2 linked regions of the Maricaulis maris MCS10 genome follow. The protein of the gene in region 1 interacts with the protein of each later gene in a pairwise test. Links are inferred from orthologs where the notes say so. Each region holds a gene or a part of one and is shown on either strand. Other genes may lie near its edges.

Evidence for each region.
Region 2: the proteins of MMAR10_RS14780 (region 1) and MMAR10_RS10805 interact in binary tests that used the Escherichia coli proteins (3 or more experiments, as listed by UniProt). The link is inferred for Maricaulis maris MCS10 from one-to-one orthologs.

The regions. Positions count from the first base shown.
Region 1 is NC_008347.1:3,153,442-3,161,094, forward strand. What follows is about bases 2,378-5,333. They hold MMAR10_RS14780 (transglycosylase domain-containing protein), read right to left. Parts: upstream 4,883-5,333; coding sequence 2,873-4,882; downstream 2,378-2,872. Other genes in these bases: MMAR10_RS14775 (hypothetical protein), read right to left, coding at 2,378-2,765; MMAR10_RS14785 (hypothetical protein), read left to right, coding at 5,012-5,191; MMAR10_RS14790 (cation:proton antiporter), read right to left, coding at 5,179-5,333. Also shown: MMAR10_RS14770 (polyhydroxyalkanoate depolymerase), read left to right, coding at 1-1,118; more of MMAR10_RS14775, read right to left, coding at 1,197-2,377; more of MMAR10_RS14790, read right to left, coding at 5,334-7,050; MMAR10_RS14795 (hypothetical protein), read left to right, coding at 7,116-7,373; MMAR10_RS14800 (hypothetical protein), read right to left, coding at 7,370-7,653. UniProt on the Escherichia coli protein: Cell wall formation. Synthesis of cross-linked peptidoglycan from the lipid intermediates.
Region 2 is NC_008347.1:2,265,532-2,270,290, forward strand. What follows is about bases 1,761-4,759. They hold MMAR10_RS10805 (peptidoglycan D,D-transpeptidase FtsI family protein), read right to left. Parts: upstream 4,138-4,759; coding sequence 2,383-4,137; downstream 1,761-2,382. Other genes in these bases: MMAR10_RS10800 (UDP-N-acetylmuramoyl-L-alanyl-D-glutamate--2,6-diaminopimelate ligase), read right to left, coding at 1,761-2,386; ftsL (cell division protein FtsL), read right to left, coding at 4,137-4,520; rsmH (16S rRNA (cytosine(1402)-N(4))-methyltransferase RsmH), read right to left, coding at 4,517-4,759. In the rest of the region: MMAR10_RS10795 (UDP-N-acetylmuramoyl-tripeptide--D-alanyl-D-alanine ligase), read right to left, coding at 1-942; more of MMAR10_RS10800, read right to left, coding at 935-1,760. UniProt on the Escherichia coli protein: Essential cell division protein that catalyzes cross-linking of the peptidoglycan cell wall at the division septum. Required for localization of FtsN.

The sequences.
Region 1 (7,653 bases):
TGTTTGAATCCGTCACCCGGCGCTATGCCAAACCTGAATGGATGATCGACCAGACCGAAATCAATGGGCAGACGGTCGGGGTCAGCGAACAGGTCATCTGGACCAAACCCTGGTGCTCGATCGTACACTTCGAACGCGATCACGATGCCCTGGTCGCGGCGCGGGGTGACACGCCGGACCGCAAGGTTCTCTTTGTCGCGCCGATGTCGGGTCACTACGCCACCCTGCTGCGCGGGACAGTCGAAGCCTTCCTGCCAGACAGCGAGGTCTATATCACCGACTGGCAGGACGCTCGCATGGTGCCGGTCACCGACGGTCGCTTCGATCTGGATGACTTCACCAGCTATATTCGCGAAATGATCGCCCAGCTCGGACCGGACCTGCACGTAGTCGCGGTCTGTCAGCCTGGCCCGCCGACCCTCGCCGCCATCGCCATGATGGCAGAGGATGATGACCCCAACCGGCCCGCCTCGATGACGTTCATGGGCTCGCCGATTGATACACGCCTGTCGCCGACGGTTCCGAACAAGCTGGCCGAAGAAAAGCCATTCGACTGGTTTGCCAACAATCTGATCCACACGGTACCGGCCCCCAATCCGGGCGCTTTCCGCCGGGTCTATCCAGGCTTCCTTCAGCTGGCTGGCTTCATGAACATGAATCTGGACCGTCATGTCGATGCGCACTGGAATTTCTACACCCATCTGGTCGAGGGAGATGGCGACAGTGCTGAAAAGCACCGGACCTTCTACGACGAGTATCTGGCTGTGATGGACCTATCTGAGGAATTCTACCTGCAAACGATCACCGACGTGTTCCAGGAGCACAAGCTGGCGCGGGGCATACAAACGCATGGAGACCGCACGGTCGATCCATCGGCCATCAGGGACGTCGCTCTTCTGACCGTTGAAGGCGAGAATGACGATATTTCCGGGATCGGCCAGACCCAGGCAGCCCACACCCTGTGCGGCAACCTGCCGGACGCCCTCCAGCAGGACTGGGTGCAGCCCTCGGTCGGGCATTACGGGGTATTCAACGGGCGCCGCTTCCGTGAGGAAATCGCACCGCGGATGAAGTCTTTCATGGATGAAACGGGCAAGGCGGCGCTCGCAACCCGCTAACCCCCTCTCCGCCCAGCACAACAAAAAAGGCGCCGCCCGAGATGGGTGGCGCCTTTTCTGCTTGTGTGCGGCCCTGGATCAGGGCGCTTCGGACGTGAAGGTCAATCCGAGTGAGTTAAAGTCAAAGGTGCCGGCCTCGATATCGACCAGCATGCCTCCGATGCTCAGCGGCGCAGGCGGGGTCATGTCGACCGTCAGAGTGCCACCCTGATTGATGAAGTTGGTCAGCGCAGTCGAAAGCTGTGCCAGGACCGGGCGCGGAATTTCAGGCGGTGCCGCCATCAACCCCATTCCGAGCATTGCACCAGCCTGGACACGCAGCTCTTCCTTGCTGATGCCTTGTGTTGTGGCACCTGCTTCCAGAGCCCGGTCGAGAATTGACAGGTCAACCAGACGCATCGAGATGTTGTTGATCAGCAAGGGCGCCATCAGCTGTGCGACGACGTCCATCTGTGCCTCTTCGTCGGAGCCGTCCATTGCCCCCAGTGTCGCCATGGTGTCGGGCAGGCTCTCGAGGTAGGCATCATAGCCGGCGACATCCTGCCCCATTTCGAGGCGCAGGCCGTCGGTCAGCTCGATATAGTTGTCGCCCGTGGTGTAGGCGCGGCCTGTGTTCTCATCGTAGATCGAATTGGCCGCCATGCGCAGCTCAAGCTGCTCATAGCCAAGCATGCCGAGCCCCATGGCAAGTTGTGCACCGGCCGGTTTTGACGGATCGGGAATCAGCATTGCCGAGCCAAGCTCCGCCGTACTGGTGATGCGCGAACCGGAACGCTCCATCGCCGCCGTGAAGTGATCCATCGAGAAATGGACACCAGACGCCTCAACGAGAATATCGCGAATGGCAAAGCTGTCATAGACGTCGAGCGGTGATAGGAAGGCGCTCTGGTAATAGGCCTGCGCGACAGAACTGTCATCGGCACCGGCGGCGGCCGCGTCCATCATGTCCGCATAGGCTTGCGTCTGGAAGCCGACCAACGAGATCTCGCCCAGGCTCACCGTTACGTCATCGCCGCTTTCGTCAACTCCGGAAAACCCGAAGCCCAGCATGGCCATGCGGCCGAGTTCGACACGGGTATAGTTCTCGATCACAAGGCGGGCGAGGCTGAATTCAAAAAGACCTGACTCGTCGGCGCCGGTGCCCGACAACCCGTCAATGCTGAAGCCCTCGAATTCATAGGTGTTCCAGGCCGGCTCGTAGTCTTCATCGGTCTCGCCAGCAACCGCACGGCCAAAATCAGTTGTAAGCGCCGCATTGGGTCCGTCCAGACTGATCCGGTCCAGGCGGATCACGGTCCCGTCCTCGTTGTCGGTTCCCGATATTCCTTCCAGCGACAGGCCGTCGAACAGGACCTCACCATTGGAATCGAGGCGCAGGGCCTCGAAGGTCATCCGGTCCGCGTGTACCTCATCGGTCGAGTCGACAGTCTCGTCGTCGAAATTGGAGAAGGTCACATCATTGAGTGAGTAACGGCCGTTGCGGTAGTCGACGCTCTCATAGCTGATGGACTCATGGGAGCCGTCAAGGCCCATCCGGGTCATTGCTGCCTCGGCAGCGGACCGGCTTTGCGCTTCCACACTGCCTGCCGGCAACATGTAGACGATGACGCTGGCGGCAGCGGCGGCAGTAAGCAGATTATGTCTCATTGTGACCCCCTTATTGGATCGGTGTTTTCAATTCCCTCAACGGAGAGTTTAACACCGCAATTGCGACACGTCGCTGAAACCTGGCGCTGTTTTGGGGGGATTCCGTGTCAGTCCCGTCCCCCCAATCCGGCCAGAAAAGCGCCGATCGGGTCTTCGCTGGAGTTGTCCGCGGCCTCGTCGGCCGGTTCGGGCAAAGTCGCCGCTTCAATGTCGGTTTGCGGGAGCTGGGCGATGCGCGCCGCAACCGGGTCGACCCGGGCCTGCAAGCCATCACGGGGGGCAGCGGCCAGGAAAGCCTGGAAGATCCGCGCAGGTGGGCCACCGCCGGTCGCCCGGTCGGTTGGCGAGTTATCATCATTGCCAGTCCAGACAACTGTCACCAGCTGACCATCAAATCCCGCGAACCAGGCATCCCGAAAATCGTTCGTCGTGCCCGTCTTTCCGCCGATCGTGAGGCCCGACACAGCCGCCCGTCGACCGGTACCCTGCCTGACATTGCTGATGAACAGATCACGCATACGCGCCCCGGTTCTCGCGTCCAGAACCAATTCTGCCGTACTGGCAGGTGCCGCAAAGACCAGATCGCCCGACGGCGTCTCGATCCGATCGATCCCGTAGGCCTGCGCCCGAACCCCACCATTGGCAAAGGGTGTGTAGGCCGAGGCCAGCTCGACAGGCGTGACCTCAAACACTCCAAGGGCAAGGGAACGGTCGACCCGCATCGTGCTTTCGATGCCCAATCGGCGCGCCAGGCGGGCGACATGTCCCCGACCGGTCTCTTCTGCAATCTGCACCGCGATTGAATTGGAGGACCGGATAAAACCCTCACGCAGGCTCATCTCGCCGCGATACTCGTCATTGTAGTTTTGCGGTGCCCAGTCACCGATCCGCACGGGCGCGTCATTGCGTCTGTCTTCCGGCGACAGACCCGCTTCGAACGCCGAGGCGTAGACGAAGGGCTTGAAGGCCGAACCCGGCTGGCGACGGGCCAGTACCGCGCGATTGAACTGCGAGCGCGCATAGGACCGCCCGCCGACCATTGCTCGCACCGCGCCGTCATGGGCCAGTGAAATAAGCGCGCCCTCGCCGGCACCTGACGCCAGTTCGGAATCGTCCAGTATACCGCTGACCGCTGCCTCGGCCGCTCTCTGGGCATCCACATCAAGCGTCGTGTGCACAACCAGGTCACCATGATCCAGACCCGCAATCCCGCGAACCTGTTCGGCGGCCCAGTCGACAAAGTATTGGGCCCCTTGACTGGACGCACCTCGTGACACCCGAATAGGCGTCCGCGCGGCTTCGATGCGTTCGGCTTCGGTGATGCGTCCGGTTTGCGCCATCAGGTCCAACACGACCGTCGCACGCGCGGCGGCTCGCTGGGCGTCATTGACCGGGCTGTAGCGCGATGGCGCTTTCAGCAAGCCGGCCAGCAGCGCCGCTTCACCAAGTCCCAGCTCACTCGCCGGCCTTGAAAAATAGCGCAATGAGGCCGCTTCAACGCCATAGGCACCACCGCCGAAATAGACACGATTGAGATAGAGTTCGAGGATTTCATCCTTGCTGAACCGGCTTTCGAGCCAGAAGGCCAGCATCATCTCCTGCACCTTGCGGCGCAGGGTTCGCTCGGGCGACAGGAACAGATTCTTGGCCAGCTGCTGGGTGAGCGTCGAACCGCCCTGGACCACACGCCCGGCCCGCAGATTGGCGACCATGGCACGACCAAGACCGATGATGTCAACGCCGGGATGGCTGTAAAAGCGGCGATCCTCGACCGCCAGCACGGCATCAACCAGGTAAGGTGGGAGGTTGTCGATGGTCACCTCGTGACCATGCGCCGAACCTCGCCGGGCAATCAGGGCGCCATCCTGATCGAGAAAGGTGATGGTGGCGGTGCGTTCGATTGCCTGAAGCCCACTGGTGTCCGGAAGGTCGCGCGCTATCGATACCAGCCATCCGCCGACAAACAGCGCGCCGATGATGAACAGGCTGGCGAAAGTCCGGAACCAGGGGAAGCCGCCCGCAGTCGATTTGCGACGGGTTGGTCGTTTACGGGTGCGCGACGGTGCCGCCGAACGGGCGCGCTGCGCCGCCTGTGATTTTCCGGGCCGGCGGGCCATGCTCGATCCTCGTCGCAAACAGGGAGGTCCATCTGCGCGCAGCAGGGTTAATTCCCCATGAAGGCAGGCCTTAAAGGCTTGCGCTCGGATCAGCCTGACTGCACGATATGGCTGAAGAGGGGCCCCACCATGTCAGTCAAGCGTTCACTTCTTGTCCTTGCTGTACTTCTGGGCGCGGTCAGCCTGTCAGGCTGTATCGCGATCTATGAAGGCACCGACTCGGTATGCCCGCATGGCGACCCAAATGCCGACAATTGGCCCTATTGCGGTGCTGCGCCACCCGGCGGCGCCCAGCCCTATGACGACTGATCTGGCGCGGAACTTTCCGACTCGGTGCCTGGCGCCGCAAAGCGGATCAGAATTGTTCCCGGCTGCGTCGGCGGCTCGCGGCCCGTTCCCAACAGGTGAAAAGCGCCATTGGGAAGGCGGGCAATGACAAGGTCCGGACTGTCTCCGACGTCGGCCATATAGGCCTCCAGTGGATAGGTTTCCGAAAGCTTGGTGTTGCGGAAACGCCAACCCTGCCACCAGTCCCGAGCCAATCCGTCATACCCGCGACCTCGCCGGATGAGGGTACGGCCCCGCGCCGTGTAGGCAATGGCCCGGGGGTCATCCTCGACCTTTTCGGCATCGGCCGGGCCGTCGAAACCGGACAATTGGAACACCCGGCTACGCCCCAGCTCCGGCCCGTATTCGATACAAACCAGGGCGTTGTAGGCATCATTTGGTGAGGCCGCCAACAGCGCCGAGAAACGCGCGACTTCCAATTGCCAGTCGGCCGCCTCGGACAGGACCTCGCCATAATGGACTTCATGGCCGGCCAACCGCGCTGCGCGCAGGCGTCGCCAACTGGTATCAGCAATGGTGACCGGGATTTCGGCTTTCTTGAGGGCATCGGCCAAACCGAGGCTCCACGGATTGGCACCGACCAGCAACAAGCGCTCGGGTCCCGACTGTGACAGGCCGAGCAGACGAGCCAGCGGAGCCACCGCAAAACCACATCCGAACACGCTGATAAAAATGGTCACGAAGACAAGCGGCGCCAGGATTGCCGCATCCTCGCGCCCGACCTCGATCAGACTCGCCGCGAGATGGCCGGCCGCGGCCGCCGCCACTACGCCGCGCGGGCCGACAATGCCGACAAAGGCCGTCTCCTTCAGATTCAGCCCCGAGCCCCATGTCGCCAACGCGACAGTGACCGGCCTGACAAGAAGAATGAACACCGCGACGAAAGCCAGATGCCAGCCATTGAGGGCGAGCAGATCGGACGGGGCGAGATCGGCGGCCAGGACCACAAACACGCTGGCAACCAGGATCGATGCAATGCCTTCCTTGAAACGTCGCATCTCCTCGATCGAGGCCAGACGGGAATTGGCCACGACCAGACCAAAGAGCGTCACCGCAACGAGGCCGGTTTCATTGGCCAGGGCATCCGCAACCGAAAAGCAGACCAGCACGGCGGCCAGGACCAGGGGGGCTTTCATCGGCTCGGGAACCCAGCCACGCCGGAAGGCCCGCGACAGGCCTGCGCCGAAGCCGAATCCGAGGGCTGCTCCAATCACTGCGCCGAATACCAGAGCCATGCCGGCCTGAACCCAATCCTGTCCCAGTGCCGTCTGACGGATCGCCTCGAATACCAAGACAGCCGAAAGCGCACCGATCGGATCGTTGACGATGCCTTCCCATTTGAGGACAGAGGCTATCCGGGACGGCAGCTTGGCCTGACGCAGAAGTGGCAGGACCACTGTGGGGCCCGTGGTTGTCAACAAGGCCCCGATCATGGCCGAGAGGTCCCAAGCCAGACCGGCAACATAGTGCAGGGCCAGCACCGCACCCGCCCAACCCAGTGGGAAGCCCAGAAACACCATGCGCCGGACCGGTCCCGACGCATCACGCAGCTCGCGAAAATTGAGCGTGATGCCGCCTTCAAACAGGATCACCGCAACCGCCAGGGCAATCATCGGACGCAGGTAATCGCCGAAGGCCGCGGACGGATGGACCAGCGGAGACCCGGCGACAACAGCCCAGATAGGCCCGAGAATCAGGCCTGCGCCCATCATCAGGACAATCGATGGCCAGCGCAGGCGCCAGGCCAGCCACTGTGCAGCGACACCTGAACCGGCGATGAGTGCGATAGTCAGGGTGAGGTCAGGTCCGGTCTCTATCATCTGGTGGTGTTAGCGCGTTTCGTTCCATTCGTCGCCCCGTTGGCGACATACCCTGGGAGGCTGTAATGGACGCTTTACCGCAAGAGGCTCAACTGGCCCTGACATCTTTCCTGATCGCTTTGGCAGTCGGCGGGCCCGTGGCCCTGTTCGGAGCCGCTACGTCCATCACCTGGCTGCGCCGGATCGGGTCCTTCATGGTCCGCCGCCGGCTGGTGACCGGACTCCTTGCCAGCTTGCTGGGTGGCGCCGGCCTGTTTGGTTCCGGCCTGGCCGACGTGGGCCCTGACATGGTCGCCAACCTGATCGGCACTTTTTTCGTCTAGCTGGCGCCCTCATCCGAGTGGACCAAATCAAAACCGATGGTCCGGCCACCATAATCGCCGTTGTCATACAGGTCGGCCTGGTCACTGAACCAGGCAACCAGATGGGCATGCAGTTTTTCAAAAACACCCTGCAAGGCGTCCGCATCGAGGGGCAGGTTCAGATCGAAGACCGGACCGTTTGCGATGGCAATTTCGACATGCCGGCCCTTCTTCGCGCACGTCAGCACCAATCGCGTCCAGTCGCCAGTGCGAGAGACCTTGACTGCCAGCCCGAATGAAA
Region 2 (4,759 bases), 890 kb from region 1 along the record:
TGCTTCGGCCACATCGCGAGCATCCAGTCCGGCTCCGGCCGCCGCCGCGAAGATCGCACCGGCATTCCAGGCCCAGTGGGCACCGGTTGCGGCCAGACGGAAGGGCGCGCGGACGCCCAGCACATTGGCGACACCCCGTGACCCGTCCAGCCCGGTTTCAAACTCCTCGATCCGGATAGCCGCCGAAGCGGACGTGCCGAAATCCAGCAGGAAGGCCGCGCAGGAATGTCGGGCATGGCGGGCGATGCGTTCGGCCAGCGGATCATCGGACGGGTAGATGGCGACTCCGTCCTGCTCCAACCCGTCGAAAATTTCCGACTTGGCGTCGGCGATGGCCTCCACAGAGCCGAGATGTTCCAGATGGGCCGGGGCGATCCGGGTGATCAACGCCACATGGGGGCGGACCAGCGAGGACAGGTCGCGGATTTCGCCGGCATGGTTCATGCCCAGCTCGAATACCGCCCGCCCGGTGTCGCGCGGCATGCGCGCCAGGGTCAGCGGGACACCCCAGTGATTATTGTAGGATTTGACGCTCCAATGCGCCGGGCCGGAGGACCGGAAGACGGCAGCCAGGGCCTCCTTGACGCTGGTCTTGCCGACACTGCCGGTCACTGCGACGCGGATCGCGTCGGATCGGTCACGGGCGGCTGCACCGAGGGCTCGCAGGCCTTCCAGCGCGTCCTTGACCATAAGCGCCGGCTCGACCCCGGTGTCACCGCGCTCGACCAGGCAGGCCGAAGCGCCCTTCTCCATCGCGGCCGCCACGAAATCATGCCCGTCGCGAGCGTCCTGAAGGGCCACGAAAAGGTCGCCGGGTTGCAGCGTGCGGGTATCGATCGAAATTCCGCTGACGGTCCAGCCGGGTTCCCCAATCAGCATGCCGCCGGTTGCAGCCATGGCCTGCCCGGACGTCCACAGCGGGTTCGCGCTTGCCTCAGACATTGGCGGCCTCCCTGGCGACCAGAGCCGCCCGGCCCTGCTCGCGGTCGTCGAATGGATGCACGATATCGCCGACGGTCTGTCCGGTTTCATGCCCCTTGCCGGCAATCAGCAGACAGTCACCGGCCTTCAGCATCGCGACCCCGTGCCGGATCGCCTGGGCCCGGTCGGCGATTTCTTCGGCCCGCGGACACCCTTTCAGAACCGCCTTGCGGATGGCGGCCGGATCTTCGGAACGCGGATTGTCATCGGTGACGATGACATGATCGGCCTGGTTGGCCGCGATGACGCCCATCTTGGCCCGTTTCGAGGCGTCGCGATCTCCACCGCAGCCAAAGATGACGATCACGCGCCCGCGTGTGTGGGGGCGTGCGGCGCGCAGCAATTTGTCGAGCCCGTCCGGGGTATGGGCATAGTCCACCAGCACCGGCGCTCCGGCTGCGGTTTCCCCGACTTTCTCGAGACGCCCCGGCACACCGGCCAAACCCTTGAGGGTATCAAGGACGCTGGCCTCAGCCACGCCGTCCGACAGGGCAATGGCCGCGGCGCCGAGCGCGTTGAGGATCTGGAACTCACCGACCAGCGGGATGTCCAGCGCATGCTCGCGCCCCTTCCAGGCAAAGATAACGCTCTGGCTGGCCGCACGAGGGGTGATTTCCCGGATCGCCAGATCGCTGCCGCGCCAACCCATGGTGAGAACTTCGAGGCCGCGTTCGCGAGCGGAGGCGGCCATCTTGCCACCCCACTCGCTATCGACATTGATCACGGCCCGACCATCGGCCGGCAGGCGCTCGGTGAACAGTTTCAGTTTGGATGCGAAGTAGTCGGCGAAATCGGGATGATAGTCGAGATGGTCCTGAGTCAGATTGGTGAAAGCACCGACCTGCAGGCGCACACCGTCCATCCGGTGTTGCTTGAGGCCATGGCTGGACGCCTCCATGCCCAGATGGGTCACGCCCTCACCGGCCAACCGGTCCAGCGCCGCCTGCAAGGCGACGGCATCCGGGGTCGTATAGCCGGTCACCTCGACCGAATTGCCGCGGGTCACGCCGAGCGTGCCGAGGCAGGCCGCCTCGATACCGGCACCGGCCCAGATCTGGCGCAGGAATTCCACGGTCGAGCTTTTGCCATTGGTACCCGTGATGGCGACGATGTGCCCGGGTTGGCGCGGATAGAAGCGTGCCGCCATCCGCGCCAGCAAGGCGGCGGGTTCGGGAACGGCGATCACCGGGACCGGCGCCTCGACCGGCTCATCGGTCAGGATGACGGATGCCCCGGCGGTCAGCGCTTTGGGGATGAAATCCCGGCCATGCACCTTGACGCCCGGCAGGGCCGCAAAGACGAAACCCGGCTCGACCTTGCGACTGTCCAGCGTCAGGCCGCGCACGGTCTGTTCGCCGCCTTCAACAACCAGGCCTTCATCGAGCAACAGGTCATTCAATGTCACGGGATCAACTCCGGCATCAGCGCAGCGCGGACCATCGCCGTGCGGGCATCCGGATCCTCATTGGACCGTTCGACGCCAAGGATGGGGGCGATCCGCGCCACAATCTCTCCCACCGCTGGAGCTGCAACGCGACCACCGGTCGGACGAAGATAGGTCGGTTCGGGCATTTGCGGCTCATCCAGCAGCACAAGGATCGCATATTGCGGATCATTGGCCGGGAAAACCGCCGAAAATGAGGAAATCAGCGCTGAAGTGTCATAGCCACCGCGCGACGGTTTGTCGGCCGTTCCGGTCTTTCCGGCAACCAGATAGCCGACGGCCTCGGCATTGCCGCCTGTTCCGCCCACCACATTCTCACGCATCAGCGCCAGCACGTCGCGGGCGACATCCGAGCGCATCACGCGCTCGCCCAGAATGGTCTCGTCAGCAGCCACGGGCAGCAGGGTCGGCGGCACATAAACGCCGTCATTGGCGATGGCGGCAAAAGCCGCAATGGTCGCGATCGGGCTGACCGCGATGCCGTGGCCATAGGAAATGGTCACGGTTTCGGTCGGCCCCCAATTGCGCGGCAGCAAAGGGTCAGCGCTTTCGGCCAGCTCGATCGGCGCGCGCTCTAGCAGGCGCAAATCACCCATGAAACCGCGCTGGGCCTCGGCACCGACTTCAAGGGCCATGTGCCCGGAGCCGATATTGGAAGAGTGGGTGAATATCTCCGGCACGGTCAGCCAGCGCTCCTCGCCATGATAGTCGGAGATCCGGTAACCGCCGACATCAAGCGGTGCGCGCGCATCATAACGGCTTTCCAGCGTCGCGGTTTGTTCCTCCAGCGCGACGGCGACCGTGAAGGCCTTGAAGGTCGAGCCCATTTCGTAGACCGACTGGGCGGCACGGTTGAGCCGTTCACCCGGACTGGCATCGGAGGGACGGTTGGGATCGAAGTCGGGCAATGACACCATGCCGAGGATTTCGCCGGTGCGGACATTCATCACGATCCCGGTCGCTGCCAGGGCGCGGTATTCGGTCATGGTCGCGCGCAGGACTTCATCGACATGGAACTGAACCGCCATGTCGATCGACAGGGCGACGGGACGGCCATCACCGGCCATCAGCGCCCCGTCGAAGGCGCGCTCGGCCCCGGCCAGACCGTCCATGTCGCGATTGGTGTAGCCGACCACATGCGAGGCCAGGCGACCACGCGGATAGACGCGGCGTGGCTCGGTACGAAACTCCAGTCCTGGCAAGCCAAGGGCAAACACGGCCTGGCGCTGGCGCGGTGTCAGATTGCGGCGGACCCAGACAAAGCGGCGGCGGGAGCCCAGATCTTCGGTCAGGCCTTCAACATCAACGTCCGGCAGGACGGTGGCGAGCATTTCAGCTGTTTCGGCGGCATCCCAGACCAGGGCCGGATCGGCATAGAGCGAGTGGGTTTCCAGCGTCGTGGCCAGCACCTGCCCGGTGCGATCGAACAGATCACCACGATTATGCGCCTCGGCCACTTGCCGGGCCGGCGCCGCATCGGCAGGTCCGGTTATGGCGAGCTCGACCGCGCGACCGGCGAGAACGGCAAAACCGAGTGCCAGCGACAGGCCCATCACACGCAAACGCCCGCGCGAGGCGTCCATCGCGCGGGTTTCATCACTCTCGATCCGCAGCAGGCGGGACATGTCCGCCGGCGCGGCCTCGGCCAGCGGTGGCGGCGCAAGCGTGCGGGCTTCAGAGGATATCTGTTTGCGGAATGGCCACAGACGCATCAGTCCGGGCCTCCCGCCTGTGTCGGCTCGGCCATGGCCAGGGCGTCGTCCGGCTGGGCCACAAACTGGCCATCCCGGCGCACACCACTGTCATCGGGACGCGGATCAGAGAGCAGTGGCAGATCGCTCAAGGCCACCTCCCGTGACGGATCAAGCGGCTCGAATCCGAGATAGCGCCGGGCCAGGGCGCGCAGGCGCTCCGGGTCTTCCAGATGGGCGATCTCGACATTGAGCACATTGATCTGGCGGCGCTCCTCGACGAGCTGGGCCTGGATATCCTCGAGACGTTCCTGCGAGCTCTTCGCCTCGGCCTTGGCGATGTAGAGCGCGACCGCCAGAGCTGCGGCAACGACGAACGCAATCGCATTGAGCGTGCGGATCATAGCGCGGCCTCCAGACGGGCAAGCGGAACAATACTCGTGTGCAGCGACGGGCTGTCGGACCAGGCCGGCGCTTCGTTTCGAATGGCGGCGCGCAGCTTGGCTGAGCGGGCACGGGGGTTTTCTGCAGCCTCCTCATCGCTGGCCGACACGGCGCGACGGGTCAGCAATGAAAAGCTCGGCGCCGGACCGGCTTCAACCGCAGGCTCGTAACGCGAGCCGCCTCCCCCTGCGAGACCGGC